Regions from separate parts of the Sphingomonas sp. DMC8 genome, predicted to be linked through region 1. Evidence: riboswitches for the same ligand, from Rfam matches in the RefSeq annotation. Region 1 holds a riboswitch; each other region holds the start of a gene.
What was found. A riboswitch is a leader RNA that binds a small molecule or an ion and turns the genes downstream of it on or off. The one in region 1 is predicted to bind cobalamin.
Positions count from the first base shown of each region.

Region 2: another riboswitch for cobalamin. It lies ahead of ACT53K_RS02775 (TonB-dependent receptor plug domain-containing protein); the one in region 1 lies ahead of ACT53K_RS06685 (DUF1636 domain-containing protein).
Region 3: another riboswitch for cobalamin. It lies ahead of ACT53K_RS00185 (hypothetical protein); the one in region 1 lies ahead of ACT53K_RS06685 (DUF1636 domain-containing protein).

Region 1 covers NZ_JBQUYV010000002.1:568,017-573,603, reverse strand. Annotated here, with positions in the region: gene ACT53K_RS06695 (hypothetical protein) at 1-2,207, opposite strand, end outside; gene ACT53K_RS06690 (hypothetical protein) at 2,551-2,886, shown strand; cobalamin riboswitch at 2,944-3,135, shown strand; gene ACT53K_RS06685 (DUF1636 domain-containing protein) at 3,362-3,769, shown strand; gene cobT (nicotinate-nucleotide--dimethylbenzimidazole phosphoribosyltransferase) at 3,766-4,782, shown strand; gene ACT53K_RS06675 (histidine phosphatase family protein) at 4,779-5,345, shown strand; gene cobS (adenosylcobinamide-GDP ribazoletransferase) at 5,342-5,587, shown strand, end outside.
Region 2 covers NZ_JBQUYV010000001.1:573,577-579,163, forward strand. Annotated here, with positions in the region: gene ACT53K_RS02770 (ABC transporter substrate-binding protein) at 1-649, opposite strand, end outside; gene ACT53K_RS02775 (TonB-dependent receptor plug domain-containing protein) at 649-2,520, opposite strand; cobalamin riboswitch at 2,635-2,828, opposite strand; gene ACT53K_RS02780 (DUF4142 domain-containing protein) at 3,009-3,632, shown strand; gene ACT53K_RS02785 (bactofilin family protein) at 3,658-4,092, opposite strand; gene rpsL (30S ribosomal protein S12) at 4,394-4,765, shown strand; gene rpsG (30S ribosomal protein S7) at 4,829-5,299, shown strand; gene fusA (elongation factor G) at 5,366-5,587, shown strand, end outside.
Region 3 covers NZ_JBQUYV010000001.1:30,767-36,353, forward strand. Annotated here, with positions in the region: gene ACT53K_RS00165 (dihydroorotase) at 1-8, shown strand, start outside; gene ACT53K_RS00170 (DUF1134 domain-containing protein) at 51-821, opposite strand; tRNA gene ACT53K_RS00175 (tRNA-Ser) at 979-1,071, shown strand; gene lldD (FMN-dependent L-lactate dehydrogenase LldD) at 1,218-2,387, shown strand; cobalamin riboswitch at 2,429-2,629, shown strand; gene ACT53K_RS00185 (hypothetical protein) at 2,829-3,401, shown strand; gene cobO (cob(I)yrinic acid a,c-diamide adenosyltransferase) at 3,398-4,009, shown strand; gene ACT53K_RS00195 (TonB-dependent receptor domain-containing protein) at 4,118-5,587, opposite strand, start outside.

The DNA.
Region 1 (5,587 bases):
TCATCGGCATAGCCCGGCATTTCGGCGATATGGCGGATCGCCTTCATCGACGGAACGAACAGATAGGCGCCCCATTGCAACCGCACGAAGGTCTCGGGCGTCACGCGCCGCACCTGGCCGTCTTCCAGGAACCGGAAAACGGAGGTCCCCTCGGCCGGTGGCACGCCCATCAGCGGATCGTTCTGCCACGACGCGACGCCGCTGGAATTGCCACCGTTGATCCAGCGCTGGATCGTCTCATATTGCTCGGACAGATTGGCATTGTAGCACATGAACATGATCCCGCGTTCGGCGGCGGGATCGTCGTCATAGAGCGGGCCATAGCTCATGCCGCGGCGCAGGATACGCGGGGTCGGCAGGTTGCTGGCATCCTGTGCCTTCAGGCGGGGATTGGTGCGGCGGATATGCGCCTGGAACGGGCAGCGTTCACCCTGCGGGTCATCGGCGTAATCGAAGCTGTTGGCACGGGCGCCAGCGTGCGGCGCAGCCAGCGGCGTACCATCGGGGTAGCGGCCCATCATTTTGCCGAGCAATTCCCATTCGGACGAAGCATTGCCGGCGGCGACTTCGTCCGCGACGAACTTGCGCAGCGCCGCCACATCCTGATGCAGCTTGCGCACCACCAGGAAAGTGCCGTTGTCGAGAATTGGGTTCGCGGGCGGCGCACCGTCAGTCCGGCTGTTGCCATAGCCCCAGAACAGGTCGCCGAGCGGCAGTGCGTGCGAATCCGCAGCGGCAGAAGTCGCAAAGTGCGGCTGACTGATACCGTCGGCGAAGCCGAAATGCTCGTTTCCGGTGCCCAGGCTGGTTCGCGACATCGGCTCGACCGACAGCAGCCGCACGCCGTTTGCCGCACCCAGATCGGCGATCTGCACGATTTCGGCGTGGAGCGGATGATGGGTATCGCCCACCCGATATTCGCCGCGATGGCGATGGGTGGTGCGCAGTTGCACGACGATATCGACTTCGTTCAACTCGACCACCGGCGCGCCTGCTGCGGGCACGCCGCTGGGCCAGTTGCGGGCCGGCAGCCGCCAGCGCCGCGGATGGTGTTCGCGCAGATCGCCGAGCAGGCCGGCACGATCCTCCATCCCTTCGCGGAATTCTTGCGGAAACTGCGCCAGATCTTCCGCCGCGATGCCGATATTGACGATGCCGTGGCGGGTAAAAGCAAGGTTGAGAAACGCCCCGCCCGCTTCCATCCCTGCTTCGGCATCGGCTTCGCTGCACACCGGCAGCGTGCCGACGAACCGCCGTGCAGCGACGGGATCGGTGATCCGCATCAAGAGCAATGCGCCATGCTGCACCGGGTGATGGTTGCGGCCATAGTTATGAATGATGCCGCCCTGGACATCGGCGGATTGATAGGTCAGCCGCTGCGGCTTGGGTGCCGTCTGGTCGGGCGCGCCCGGCTGCGCAAGCCATTGCAACTGCTCGGCCACAGCCAGCTTGTGGACCGGCGCAAGCGCATCGACATTCCAACCCTTCAGCAGATGCTGGGCGGCCCAGAGCAGATAGCGGCCGTCGCCCTCCCGATGGTCCGGGGGATAAACATCGGTCAGCCGATAGAGCGCAACCAGCGCCTCTACACCAATCCGGTCGCTTTCCAGCTTGGTAGCCGGGTCTTCGCGCAGACGCTTGGCGGCTAGCTCGGGATCCTCGATGGTAACGGTCGCCGGGTTCACCCCGGCCTGCGCCTCGCGCTCCAGCCGCTCGATATGCAGCGCATATTGCATATCGTCGATGCTGTTGCCGTTTGCGGAGAAGAAGAAATTGCTGTCGACTTGGCTCTGGCGCACCCATGCGAGATAGTCCGGAAAGCCATGCTCGGTGGCCGTGACATAGCCTTCGCAGTTACAAAAGATCAGGTCGAGCAACGGACCCAGCGGATTCCAGATCAGCCGCATATAGGGCTCGAGCGGGCGATCGAAGGTGGCACCCAACAACAACCGTTTCGGCTCTGTATCCAGGATGGCGATACGATAATCGAGCAGGGAGTGGATGCGTGCCGAGGTATCCACAAAGGGTTGCCGGGCGGAATGTTCGCGCGCAGTCGCACGAAGCTTGAACAACCCCTTGAGCACCATGCGCAGTCGCGATTCGAACGTAACGCTTTCGAACGCATCGACAAATCCCTGCCGGATCGGCGCAGTGAGCGTAAGATCGCTTACGGACTCAAGGTGTTTGCTGCTGATCATCTTGTGCATCGTACATCCCCCTCTTTGCGCAACGCGGCCACCACGCGATCCCGGCGAGAAGCTGCATCAAGGGAGTGGAAAATGTCTGTGGGTTTTCGCACGAGCGGTCACGACGCCCCCGTTCACATGTGCGAAAAATCACATTGAGACTGTGGCCTTGGCCACTGTTGCCGCCTTCAAACTGCGGCATGGAAAGCCTTGAGCAGCAGGGAAATTCGTTATGGTTATGCACGCCACACGCGATAATCGAAACGAAACGGTCCTGCCGCGCAAGCGGGTGCCGCGGGTGCGTAGCTGGCGGACGAACGAGACTACCGACCGGCGTATTGCTGCGCACCTTGAGGAAGCCACCATGTCCACGCCACGGCATCTCATCGACGCGCTGGAGTCGCTGTCCAGTGCCGTCATCGAGGCAACGGGAAGCTGGGCATTTCTCGCTTCCGAGCGCATCCAGCTCGTTGACGCCGCCCATAAGGCGGCGTGGTTGCTCGTGCGCGTCAACCGGAACGAAGGGTTGATCGCGCGCCACCCCGATCTCGCCGATGTCATCGCCAGCACCTATGCTGCCACCCACGCGCTGCATGGTGTCCGTCGGCTGGGACAAGGATCGGAAGCGCTGACCGACCTGTTGACGTTGTTGGTCCGGGTGGACGACCTGTTGCCCGTCAGCGCGCAGATCTATCAGTAAAGCCCCCCGGCTACAGCTCGTTCTGCCTCCGGCTTGATCGGCGGCTCCAAACCCCTTAACCCGTCACACGCGACCGGTTCCCCGAGAGGGGATTAAAAGGGAACGGGGTTCAAGACCCCGGCTGCCCCTGCAACTGTGAGCGGCGAGCCGTTCGGCCATATGCCATTGGGCGTTTCGATGCCCGAGAAGGCGGCCGGACTGAGGCATGGACCCGCAAGCCAGGAGACCTGCCGTTCGCGGTCGTTCCTCGGGCGGACAGGGTGCGCCGACCGGGCGGGGATTTCCTCGAGCGACGACAGCAAGGCTCGCGCGGCGTGGCGCGGGGCGCTGGCGCGCGTGATCGTGTTTCAGGCTGCTCCCGTCCAACGCCGCACGTGCATCGTGATGGCTCGGGAGTGGTTTTGATGGTTCGAGTTCGTGTTTTCATGTCGCATGCGGGCGCAGCGTTCAGCTGCGCGAGGGCGTCGCGATGACGATGCTGCGGCCCGTTGCCGATGGCGTCGCCATCGTTGCGTGCAGTACCTGCCGTCATGGCGCGGAACTGCGAGAGGATGCCGAAGGCGTACGCGGTGGCGCACGGCTTGCGGAAGCACTGGAGTCGCTGACGGCGGGAGACGAACGCTATAGCGGCATCGCAGTACATCGCATGCCCTGCCTGTTCGCGTGCGCCGAGCATTGCACGGTGCATCTGCGCGGTCCGGGGAGGATGGGCTATGTGCTCGGACGCTTTGCGCCGCAGAGCGATGATGCCCGCGCGATCCTCGATTTCGCGGCCGAATATGCCGCCAGCGAAGACGGGTGCGTCCCCTATGCGCGATGGCCGCAGGGCGTGCGAGGGCACTTCCTTGTCCGCACCCCGCCCGCCGGAATGCTTCCCGAATGAGCGGCTTTCCCAGCGTTGCAGCCTTTGAAGCCGTGCTGTCAGCGCTCCCCCATGCCGATATGCACGCCGCGGAGAAAGCGCGGGCGCGGCAGGCGCAGCTTACCAAGCCTGCGGGATCGCTCGGGCGGCTCGAGGAGATCGCACTGTTCCTCGCCGGATGGCAGGGTCGGCCCATTCCGCGCATCGAACGCGCGGAGGCGATTGTCTTCGCCGGTAATCACGGCATCGCCGCGCAAGGCGTCAGCGCCTTCCCGGCGGAAGTGACCGCACAAATGGTCGCCAATTTCGAGGCTGGCGGCGCAGCGATCAATGCGCTGGCGGATGCAGCCGATGTGGCGCTGAAGGTCGTCCCGATCGACATCGACCGCCCCACTGCCGATTTCACCATGGCTCCCGCGATGGACGAAGCGGAATGCCTCGCGGCCCTGTCGATCGGCGCACAGGCCGTCGATCCTGCCCTCGACCTGCTGCTTCTGGGTGAAATGGGCATCGCCAATTCGGCAAGTGCGGCCGCACTATGCCAGCGCAGCTTTGGCGGCGAGCCAGCGGACTGGGTTGGGCCGGGCACCGGCGTACACGGCCCCGCGCTCGAGGCGAAGCGGATGGCGGTCGCCCGCGCCATTACCCACCATGCCCGAGCCCCGCACAGCGCATTCGAGACGATGCGGCGCGTTGGCGGTCGCGAAATCGCGGCCATCGCCGGGGCGGTGCTCGCAGCACGGCAATATGGCATTCCCGTGCTGCTGGACGGATATATCTGCTGCGCGGCGCTGGCTCCACTAGCGGCAGCGGCGCCGGACATCACGGCCCACTGCATCGCCAGCCATTGTTCGGCGGAACCCGGACATGGCTTGCTGCTCGAACGGCTTGGGCTGGATCCACTGCTGCGCCTCGACATGCGCCTGGGCGAAGCCAGCGGCGCAGCCGTCGCGGCACTGCTCCTGCGCGCGGCAGTGAAGGTGCACGCCGAGATGGCAACCTTCGCCGAGGCAGGAGTGGCCGGCGCAGCATGAGCAGTGTACTGGTACACCTGTTACGGCATGGAGCAACCGAGGTGGACGGGCGGCTGATCGGCCGAACGGACGCCATGCCATCCCCCGAAGGCGTGCAATCCTGTCTGGCGCGCGCGATGCGGCTCGAGGTCGACAGCGTCCATTGCTCCACCTTGGCGCGGGCGCGCGCCCCCGCTCTCGCGCTTGCCGCCGCCTTCGACCGGCCACTGCACGAAGATGCCCGGTGGTGCGAGCTGGATTTCGGTGTGTGGGACGGCATGGCACTCGATGCCATCGATCCCGACGCGCTGGCGCGCTTTCGTCGCGACCCTTGTGGTACTCCGCCCCCGGGAGGCGAAAGCTGGTCCGCATTGGTTGCCCGCGTCGGTGCGGCGCTAGCAATGCTGCGGGGAACCGCGTTGGTGGTCGCCCACGGCGGGACGATGCGCGCCGCGCTTGCCGCGGCGTGCCGGATCGATTTCCCTTCGCTCTGGGCGTTCCACCTGCCCCATGCCGCGTTGCTGACCATAAGATTATGGCCTGGGCATCCCGGGGGCGGCGAAATTATTGGGCTAGTGGCGTGAAGCGCTTCCTTGTCGCCCTGCAGTTTCTGACGCGCCTGCCGCTGCCGCAAGTCCACGCCGACGCTGCCGATTTCGCAGCGTCGATACGGTGGTTTCCGCTTGTCGGCGGCGTGATCGGCGCTGTGATGACCGCACCAGCGCTGCTGTTTGCACCCGTAGATGGTTGGGTCGCCGCCCTGGCGGCTCTGCTCCTGTGGGTCGGCATCACGGGCGCGCTCCATCTCGACGGGCTTGCCGACATC
Region 2 (5,587 bases), on a different contig from region 1:
CCATCATCACACGCGGCGGATCGGCGATCACGCGCTCCATCGGCAGGTGGCCGGTGTGCTGCAGGCCATAATGCGCCGCCTGATTGGAAAAGCCGGCATGCGTCATCATGTCATCGAGCAAGGTCTTGCCGCCGCTGACGAGATTGCCGCCGATCCACAGCAGGGCGGGGGCAGGGGCCTCGTTCCAGCGGGCCGCCGTGACGGCGGCGTCGATCCGGGCATTGAGCGCGGCGCCTCTGGCCGGCGCCCCGACCGCCTCGGCCAGCTCGGTCACTTGCGCCTGGCTGGCTGCTATGGTGGCCGGCATGTTGATATAGAGCGTCTTCAGATGCGCGCGGGCAAAGGCCTCGCGCGTTGAAGGCGGGGTGAAGCTGCTGGCGATCACCAGATCGGGCCGCAGCGCGATCACTTCTTCCGCCGTGCCGTTATTGGCGCGGAACTTCCGTGCGACCTCCAGCGGCATCGACGTCGAATCGGCGCGCATCGAATAATGGCTGAGCGCGGCGATGCGGGCGGGCGGCACCAGTTCCACCAGCATCGCATCGGCGCACGGGTTCATCGACACGATGCCCCCGCCGCCCTGCGGACCGGGCGGGGGCGCCGCGCAACTCGCGGCCATCAGGCAGACGAGCAGCGCGGCGCTTCGCATCAGTTGAACCGCAACCGGATGCCGCCATACGCAGCGCGGCCCAGCGTGCCATAGCCGGTGATCGTCTGATAGCGTTCGTCGGTCAGGTTCTCGACCCGGCCATAGACCGACAGCAGGCGATTGACCGGCATTTCGGCGCGGATGCTGGCCAGCGCATAGCCGTCGATCCGCGTCTTGTTGCCCGCATCGTTGAAGCTGTCACCCACCATCGTCACCGTGCCACCGATCGAAAGCCCGAACGGGAAGCGGTAATCGGCCGAAACGCTGCCGGTGTCACGCGGGCGGCGCGGCAGATCCTTGCCCAGCGTGCTGCCGCTCAGGCTCTGCGCATAGACATGGGTGAAGCTGCCGCGCACCGTGAAGGCCGCGACCGGGTGCAGCACCGCTTCCAGCTCCACGCCCTCGGCGCGGGTGTTGCCGATGTTGTAATAGCTCGAGGTGACGAAGTTATAGTCGATCTGGTTGTCGGCATCGCGGTGGAACCAGGTGAAGCCGATCGCGACCTGATTGCCGGCGATCGACTGGCGGATGCCCGCTTCATAGCTTTTGGCGGTTTCCGGCTTCAGGGCCGCATTCCCATAGGCGCTGTAAAGCTGATAGAGTGTCGGAGCCTTGAAGCCTTCGCCATAGCTGACATGGAGCAGCGTGTCGGGGGTGGCGCGCACCGCCAGATCGGTGTTCCAGGTCCAGTGATTGCCGAACGTGTCGTGGTCGTCGTTGCGCACGCCCGCCGTCACCGTCACCGGCGCCACCGGCGTCACGATCGCCTGGCCATAGACGCTGGTGATGCCGACCGACCTGGCCGTGGTGCCCGGGCCGCCATCGCTGAAGCGGATGCGGCTGTCTTCATGTTCGGCACCGAACACGAGGCGCAATTGATCGAGCAACTGTGCGTCGCCCTGATAGAGGTAGCGCTCGGCGCGGCCGCGATAGGCATATTCCAGCGTCGGCGTCGCGGCGGGATCATAGCTGTCGCGGGTAATGTTCGAATAGGTGAAACCCAGCCGGTTGTGGAGCTTGCCGCCGAACAGGTCGCCCTTCAGCCCCGCATAGCCGTAGAACTCGCGCGTCTTGGCATATTCGCCGGTGTCACCGAACGCATAGGTGGGCGGGGCATAGCCGTCGAGATCCACCTTGCTGTCGGCATAATAGCCGCGAAGGTCGAGCGACAGGCCCTCGACCAGCTTGACCTGAACATTGCCGGTCGCGCCGAACTGGCGATAGCCATCGGCCTCCTTGCCATTGGCGGCGGCGGAAATACCGTCGGTGGTAGTATAGCCGGCGGTCAGCCCGGCGGTGATGCGGTCATTGCCGCCGGCGAGTGCGGCATTGCCGCTGAACGTGCCATAGCTGCCGCCTTCGGCATTGGCGCGGGCTTTCAGGCCTTCGCTGCCCTGCAGCGTGGTGACGTTGACGACGCCGCCGATCGCCTGGCTGCCCCAGATCACCGAATTGGGGCCGCGCAGCACCTCCACCCGCTCGATCGAGCCGGCGAGCAGGCTGCCGAAATTATAGGCGCCGCCGGTCGAGGAAGGGTCGTTCACGCGAATGCCGTCGATCAGCACCAGCGTCTGTTCGCTCTGCGCGCCGCGGATGTTCACATTCGTCTGCGTGCCCATGCCGCCATTGCGGTTGACGGTGACGCCGGGCGTGGTGGCCAGCAGGTCCGACAGCACCAGCGTCTGGCGCTGCTCGATTTCGGCGCGGTCAATGATGGTGACCGAACGGCCGACCTGGTCGATCGGCTGGGTAACGCCACTGGCGACGACGACGACTTCGTTGTCCGGCTTGGTGGAATCGTCCTGCTGGGCATGGGCCGCGAACGGCGCCAGCAGGGCACCGGTCGCGCAAAGGAAGTTCAGGTAACGCATTGCTTCAAGACACCTCGAAACGGGCCCGCCCCGGGGACCGGGACACGCCGCTAGTTTGGTGTCGCTCACGCGGGGATTTCAGCCCCGTTCGCCCGGTACACCCCGCCCGCGCAAAGGAATCGACTGTGGCGGGCAGGTCTCCTGGCTTCCGGGTCATCGCCTGAGCACGCCGCCTTCCCGGAACAGGTCCAGTGGCTGTGTGGCGTGCAGGCTCGCCGGCTACAGTTGCGGGGGCAGCTTCGGACTTGCGGACCGAATTCCCTTTTCATCCCCCGGCCAAGGGGGACACCCGTCACGCGCCGGCGTGTAGCGGCAAGCGGCGGGGCGGGGCAAGTCCCGCCCGAAAGACTAACCTGCATCAGTATTCCCTCCCTTTTCTCCAAGTCGTTTCGCCGGAGCGGCAAAGTTTCGGGGCGATCTGAGGGCGTTGCGGAACGGCGATACCGCCCGCGCGTTCAATCGCGCCAAGGAAACAGGAGGATGCGCTCATGAAGAAATCGTTGTTGATCCTTGGCGTCTTGCCGGTCGCCGCCCTTGCCGCCTGCCACAATGGCGGCGAACGTGCCGACAACGGCATGGCAGCGGGCAACACCGACAATATGGTCACCAGCATGCCCGCCGACGAAAATGTCAGCGGCATGGATGCGAATGCGATGAACGGCATGGCCGGCAACGAAACCGCCGCCGCGCCGATGTCGGGCCAGAAATTCGTCAACACCATGGCCGCCAGCGACGCCTATGAAATCGCAGCCGGGCAGCTTGCCGAACAGAATGCGACGGACAGCAAGCTGAAGGATTTCGGCAAGGAGATGGTGAAGGACCATAACGACTCGACCGAAAAGCTGCGGAAGGCATCGGGCAAGGCGACCCCGCCGCTCACACCCGACCCGACGATGACTGCCGAGCAAAAGGCCAATCTGGCAACGCTGCGCTCGGCGACGGGTGCCGATTTCGACTCGGCCTATCGCTCGCAGCAGGTGAAGGCGCACGAGCAGGCGCTGGCGGTGTTGCGCAGCTATGCTCAGGGCGGCGACGTGCCGGCGCTGCGCGACTTCGCCGATTCGACCGCCAAGGTGGTGGCCGATCATCTCGACAAAATTCGCGGCCAGTAAGGCCCCGCAGGGCGAAGCGGCGGCGTCAGGCCGCCGCTTCGCTCGCAATCTGTAGCGGCACCGGCGCGGCGGCCGGGGCGCCGGGCTGGAGATGCTTCAGCCGGCCATCGACATGGCCACCCTGTTCGATGGTGATCGTCTCATATTCGACATCGCCGACGATTCGCGCGGAGCGTTCGACCGTAAGCTGGCGGACATGCACCGATCCTTCGATGCTGCCGGCGATGCGGGCCGTGTCTGCGCGCACGCTGCCGAAAATCTGGCTTTCGGCGCCCTGCGCCAGCGTGCCGCAATCGACATCGCCCTCAATGCGCCCGTCGACATGCAGATCGGCCGTGGCGGTGAGGTTGCCGGTGATGACGATATCGGCGCCGATCACCGAAAACATGCCGCGCTTGCCATTGGCCGGTGCGGCCGGTGCCGCCTGACGTTCCTCGCGACCGCGATTGCCGTTGAACATGCCTGATCCCCAACCCTTGATCCGAATCCCGCAGGGGCGTTAGCACAGCGCAAGGCCCGCTACAGCCTCCGTGAATCCCCGAGATGGGGCGGGGTGGAAGTGGTTGACCGCAACCGGGCACATCGGTATAGGCGCGCCGTTCCACGTGGGCTGGTCTTCAAAGGTGCCATCCCGCTTTGGAATAAGAGCTGAACGTTGCTGGAGACGCAATCGCCCGGGGGGCAAGAATGCCGCCGGGGCTTTTTCGTATTCTGTCCAACAGGGCTCCAGCAAAGTAACCACTTGAAAGGTGAAGGGCTTCATGCCGACGATTAACCAGCTGGTCCGCAAGGGCCGCGAACCGCAGAAGGCCAAGTCGAAGGTCCCTGCGATGGAACAGAACCCGCAGAAGCGCGGCGTCTGCACCCGTGTCTACACCACCACCCCGAAGAAGCCGAACTCGGCGCTCCGCAAGGTTGCCAAGGTTCGCCTGACCAACCAGCGCGAAGTCATCAGCTACATTCCGGGTGAAGGCCACAACCTGCAGGAGCACTCGGTTGTGCTCATCCGCGGCGGCCGTGTGCGCGACCTTCCCGGCGTGCGCTACCACGTCCTGCGCGGCGTGCTCGATACCCAGGGTGTCAAGGACCGCAAGCAGAGCCGTTCGAAGTACGGCGCGAAGCGTCCGAAGTAATCAGGCCATAGTAAGCCCCGGACGGGTTCCGGATCGGCTGAAGTTCAGAAGGAATTAAGTGAGATGGCACGTCGTCGTCGTCCCGAGAAGCGGGAAATCCTGCCCGATCCCGTTTATGGGGATCAGGTTCTGTCGAAGTTCATGAATTCGGTCATGCTGGACGGCAAGAAGGCCGTTGCAGAAGCGATCGTCTATGGTGCCCTGGAAACCATCGAGCAGCGCGCCAAGCGCGAGCCGATCGGCGTGTTCCACGACGCCCTGAACAATGTGAAGCCGGGCATCGAGGTCCGCAGCCGCCGCGTCGGTGGTGCGACCTACCAGGTTCCGGTCGAAGTCCGTCCGGAGCGTGCCCAGGCGCTGGCGATCCGCTGGCTGATCGCCTCGGCCCGCAACCGCAGCGAGCACACCATGGCTGCCCGTCTTTCGGGTGAGCTGATGGATGCGGCGAACAACCGCGGCAACGCGGTGAAGAAGCGCGAAGACACGCACCGCATGGCGGAAGCGAACCGCGCCTTCAGCCACTACCGCTGGTAATTTTCTTACCTACATATTGGGGAGCTGGACGGTCCGGCTCCCCAAAACTTCAAGGAAACCACGATCATGGCCCGCAGCCATCCGCTCGAGCGTTACCGCAATATCGGCATCATGGCGCATATCGACGCCGGCAAGACGACCACGACCGAGCGCATCCTCTATTACACCGGCAAGTCCTACAAGATCGGCGAAGTGCATGAAGGCACCGCGACGATGGACTGGATGGAGCAGGAGCAGGAGCGCGGGATCACGATCACGTCTGCTGCCACCACCTGCTTCTGGCGCGCC
Region 3 (5,587 bases), on a different contig from region 1:
TCGGTTGAGCAAACGGGGCGGGGCCAGTGTGCGGCCCCGCCCGTCCGCGATCAGAAGGGCAGCCAGCGCTGCTTTTCGCTGAACTTCATATAGCCGGCGTTCACGCCCAGCCGCCAGCCGACGCCAAGGCGCACCGGGATCAGCACGATGTCGCCGCGGCGCAGATACGAAGCGGAAAAGCCGCCGACGACATAGACGCGGCCTTCGCCTTGCGGGAAGCGCTTGTAGATGTCCTGCGTGTCGTAGAGGTTATAGACCAGCACGAACACCTTGTTGGCATCGCCGCCGACGTCGAAGCCGATCGACGGGCCGGTCCAGTAGATCGGGCGCTGACCCTCGATCTTGTGGAACATCTGGCCCTTGCCATAGCGCAGGCCGACACCGATCGCGCCCGCCGCCTCGCTGCCGGCGATATAGGCATTGGGCTGGCCCTGATCCTTCAGGATCTTCTCGATGAGGCCGGCGAGGCCCGAGGCGCCCTTGCCGAACACGCCCTCTGCGGCGGAAAGCACGTCGTCCTGCGCGAAGGTATCGGTCGCCTGCTGCCGGACATTGTCGCCAGGCTGGGGCGCCGTGGTAGCGGCGGCGGGCGGCGCGGCCTGCATGTCCTGCTGCGGTTGCTGCTGCGGAGGCGGGGGATTGTCGGCCGGGGGATAGGTGGGCGCATCCGCCGGCGCCGTCGTCGCCTGCGGCGGCGGGCTGCGCAGGTCCGAATCGATCGCCGCGTTGGGGTCCACGGTCGTGACCTGCGCCGCAGCCGGCACGGTCGCCAGGCCCATCAGCGCAGCTGCCGACCAAAACGCCAGAGAACGCAATCGCATCGTCAATTCCACCCCCAAAATGTGCGGAGACGCTAAAGCCAAGCGGCTGTCGCTGCAATGAACGGGCGATAACCCGAGTCGATTTCACGTTCGGGTGGTTCTACCGGTTGATCCCCCCGCATCGCTTCGTTATAGGGCTCGCCCTCAGGCCCTTTCCGGAGACGTGGGTGAGTGGCTGAAACCAGCGGTTTGCTAAACCGCCGTACGGGGATTACTCGTACCGAGGGTTCGAATCCCTCCGTCTCCGCCATTCAATTTCAATAAGATCAATGGGTTAAGTCGGAAAAGTCCGACTGTGCCATTGGCACGGCGCGGCGGCGCGCCGACGATGCGGAATCGAAGGCCTCCCATATTTCGTTTTTGCGGCGTTCCGGTTGTTGCTAACGGGGCGGCGCCATGATCATTTCCGCACCCACCGATTATCGGGAAGCCGCCCGGCGCCGGCTGCCTCGCTTTCTGTTCGACTATATCGATGGCGGTGCCGTTACCGAAAGCACGATGCACAGCAACGTGACCGAATTGCAGGGCGTCGCGCTTCGCCAGCGCGTGCTGCACGGCGTGGGCGAGCCTGACCTGGGTACGGAAATTCTGGGCAGCCACTGGGCGCTGCCGTTCGCGCTGGCCCCGGTCGGCGCCACCGGCATGTATGCGCGGCGCGGCGAAGTGCAGGCGGCGCGGGCGGCGGCGGCGAAGGGCATTCCCTATATCCTGTCCACAGTATCGGTCTGCTCGATCGAGGAAGTCGCCGAACATGCCGAGGGCGATCTTTGGTCGCAGCTCTATGTGCTCAAGGACCGCGGCTATATGCAGGGCTCGCTCGAGCGGGCCTGGGCTGCGGGCATGAAGACGCTGGTCTTCACGGTCGACATGCCGGCGCCGGGTTCGCGTTATCGCGATCGTCATTCGGGCATGGCGGGCAGCGGCGCCACGCTGCGTCAGTACATGCAAGCGGTGATGCATCCGCGCTGGGCGCTCGACGTGGGCGTGCTGGGCCGGCCGCTCTCCTTCGGCAATATCGAGCGCTATACCGGCCGCCGGATGCGGATGAAGGATTATACCGGTTTCCTGTCGCGGAATTTCGATCCCTCGATCCGCTGGTCCGACCTCGAATGGATTCGCGAGAGCTGGAAGGGCAAGCTGGTCCTGAAGGGCATATTGGACCCGGAGGATGCGCGCGACGCCGCACGGCTGGGGGCAGATGCCATCATCGTTTCCAACCATGGCGGCCGCCAGCTCGATGGTGCGATCCCCACCGCGCGCGCGCTTCCCTATGTGGCGGACGCGGTTGCGGGCGACATGACCGTGCTTGCCGATTCGGGCATACGCTCCGGGCTGGACGTGGCGCGGATGCTGGCGCTGGGCGCACAGGGCGTCCTGCTCGGCCGAAGCTATGTCTACGCGCTGGCGGCGCGGGGGCAAGCCGGCGTCGAACATCTGCTGGAGCTGATCGCGGCCGACTTGCGGGTGACGATGATCCTCACCGGCGCCCGGACCATCGCCGACATCACTCGCGATCAGCTGGTCGCCGTCGAAGCAGAGATCGTACGCGGGCGCAGCGCGCAGTAAGCAGCCGGCACGCTGGCTTGTGCCCGTCGCGTGGTGCGCCTATCACGGGCGGCGTAACGGGTGCCCGAAAGGGCTTAATCGGGAAGTCCGGGCGGCGGTTCTCCGCTTAATCCGGCACTGCTCCCGCAACTGTAGCCGGTGAGCGCATCGCCATCATGCCATTGGGGGCCTGGCCCCCGAGAAGGCGGCGACGGCGCGACGATCCGGCAAGTCAGGAAACCGGCCCGGTACCGTCGTTCCTTCGCGCGGGCGGGATGTACCGGGCGGACGAGGGCTATCCCTTGGCGGACGACAAGCCGTGTCTGTTGCCGAAGGGAAGCCCGATGTCGAAGCACCGCTGACCTGATCTCTCAGCCACGATGCCGCCCGTGCATCGCCGCTTCCCCTTGCCCGCCCGCGCGGCGGCAACGGCCATTCCACCCCCTGTTCCGGGAGAATGCCATGATCGATACCCCCCGTTTCCAGCGCATCGTCTTTGCGCTGCTCGCACTGGTGACGCTCGTCACCCGCAGCCATTCGCTCAGCCCGTTCGTGCATCTGCCCGAGACGGCGCTGGCCAGCTTCTTCGTGCTCGGCTTCTTCGTGCCGCGCACCCTGGCGTTCGCGGCGCTGTTCGCGCTGACCTTCGCGATCGACGTGGTCGTAATCCGCGTGTTCGGCCAGTCCGATTTCTGCTTCACCGCCGCCTATGCGATGCTGGTGCCGGCGTACGGCGTGATGTGGTTCGCCGGGCGCTGGATGCGCGATCGTGCCGGTGTGCGGCTGGCGGCGCTGCCCGCCATCGCGCTGGTGCTGATTGCCGCAAGCTTCGTGTCCGAGCTGCTGTCGAGCGGCGGCTTCTATTTTCTGAGCGGCCGGTTCGACGCGCCGACGCTGGCGGGCCTCCTGCCGCGCATTGCCCGCTATTATCCGCCGACGCTGCTGGCGACGCTGATCTGGGCAACCGCGACCGCCGGAACAGTAGCGGCACTGTTGGCGCTGCGGCCCGACCTGCGCCGGGTGCGCGCACGATGAACCTCACCGAGGAAGCGCGCGACCGCCAGCACCGTGAACGCGCGCAGAAGCACAAGGCGGTGGTCGATGCGAAGATCGCCGCCGCCATCGAGGACAAGGGCCTGTTGCTGGTGCTGACGGGCAACGGCAAGGGCAAGTCGTCCAGCGCCTTCGGCATGGTCGCGCGCACGCTCGGCTATGGCCGCAAGGCGGCGGTGTTCCAGTTCATCAAGGGCACCGAGGAAGTGGGCGAGCGCGCCTTCTTCGCCGGCCATCCCGATGTCGTATGGGAACGCTGCGGCGAAGGCTTCACCTGGGAAACGCAGGACCGCCAGCGCGACATCGCCGCCGCCCGCGCGGGCTGGGAAAAGGCCAAGGCCGCGCTGGCCGATCCGGCGATCAGCCTGGTCGTGCTCGACGAGCTGACTTACCTGATCACCTATCGCTATCTGGAACTGGACGAGGTGCTGCCGCCGATTCTCGCCCGCCCGGCGATGCAGCATGTCGTCATCACCGGCCGCGCGGCGCACGAGGCGCTGGTGGAGGCAGCCGATACCGTCAGCAGCATCGGCGACGTCAAGCACGCCTTCCGCGCCGGCATCCGCGCGCAGGAGGGGATCGACCGGTGAGCGTGGCACGCTGCCCGGCGCTGCTCGTTGCGGCGCGGCTGGCGGTGGCTGCGCTGTTCGGCGGGTAAAAGGTGCCGCCACCCGATTGAGTGGCGGCACGATACGAGGTCAGAACTTCACCGTCGCGCCGGCGAACAGGCGACGGCCGAGCGTGTCGTACACGCCGGGATAGGTGTTGCCGTTGCCGAAGGACACCAGAACCCCGGAGTCGAGTGCCGGCGGGTTCTTGTCGAACAGGTTGTTCGCACCGATCCGCAGCGACAGGTTCTTGCCGATCGTTGCAGAGGCGGTGAGGTCGAAATAGTTATACGCGGCCAGGTGCTGGTCGATCGGGTCCGGCGTGCTCGAATTGAGCGAGGTCGGGCCGATATAACGCCAGGCGAGCGAGAGGTTGAACACGTCGCTGGGAGCCCAGGTGGTGCGCACGGTATGCCGCCACGCCGGCGAAGGCTGGCCGCAGGAATAGCCGAACAGCCCCTTGCAATCATAGGTGCTGCCGCCGGGCAGCGGCTGGCTGACCGAATCGAACAGATAGCTGCCCACCAGATTGGTGTTCAGCGTGCCAAACTTGCCGAGATGGAAGGTGAGGTCGCCCGTCACGTCCAGACCGGAGGTCTTGAGGAACCCGGTATTGAGTGTGGTCGCGACGACATAGCCGGTGCCGAAGATGGCGCCGGTGATCGGATCGCGATGGAACAGGCCGCAATAATAGGGGCTCTTGGTCTGGAAGCAGGCGTTGATCGTGGTGTTCGGATCGATGCTGCCGATATAGTTGAGTACCTTGATGTGATAATAATCGAGCGAGAACGAGAAGTTGCGTCCGCCGCGCGGTGCCACCAAGATGCCGACCGTATAGGTATCCGCCTTTTCCGGCTTCAGGCCGCGGTTGCCGCCGAACTGGGCAGTGCACGTGTCCGCCGGGCACTCGATGATCGAATGGGCATTATATTGCGCGGCGGTAACCCCGGTGAGCTGGCAGGACGCCAGCGAGGCGGAGGGGGTGGGCCCGGCGCACGGATCCTGGGTGCTGACGTTGCCCAGCGACAGGTTGGAGAAGAGTTCGCCGATATTCGGTGCGCGGATGGCGCGATTATAGCTCGCGCGCAGGCGCACGGCATTGATCACCTGCCAGCTCAATTCTGTCTTGTAGGTGAAGGTGTTGTAGCTCGACGAAGAGTGCGTCGAATCCTGCCGGTTGGTATAGGACGAGTAGCGGAAACCGCCGTTCAGCGAGATCGCGCGGGCGAAGGGCGCATCCTGCACCAGCGGAAGCTCGAATTCGCCGAATCCTTCGTTGACGGAGATGATGCCGTCCGAATCCTGCGTGCCGTTCTGCTTTGCGATTGCGTCACCGGTAAAGAACAGCGTTTCGCGACGATGCTCGCCGCCCAGCGCGATGCTCAGGCCGTCGTGCGCCCACGGCGTTTTGATGCCATAGGTGCCCAGATCGCCGGTAATGGTGCCCGTCACGACATCCAGCGTATTGCGCGCCCAGGTGCGGCTGGGGGCGTATAGATAGCTGGCCTGCGTGCCGGTCAGACCTCCCGCCTGGAAAACGTTGATCGGAAGGCAGTTCTT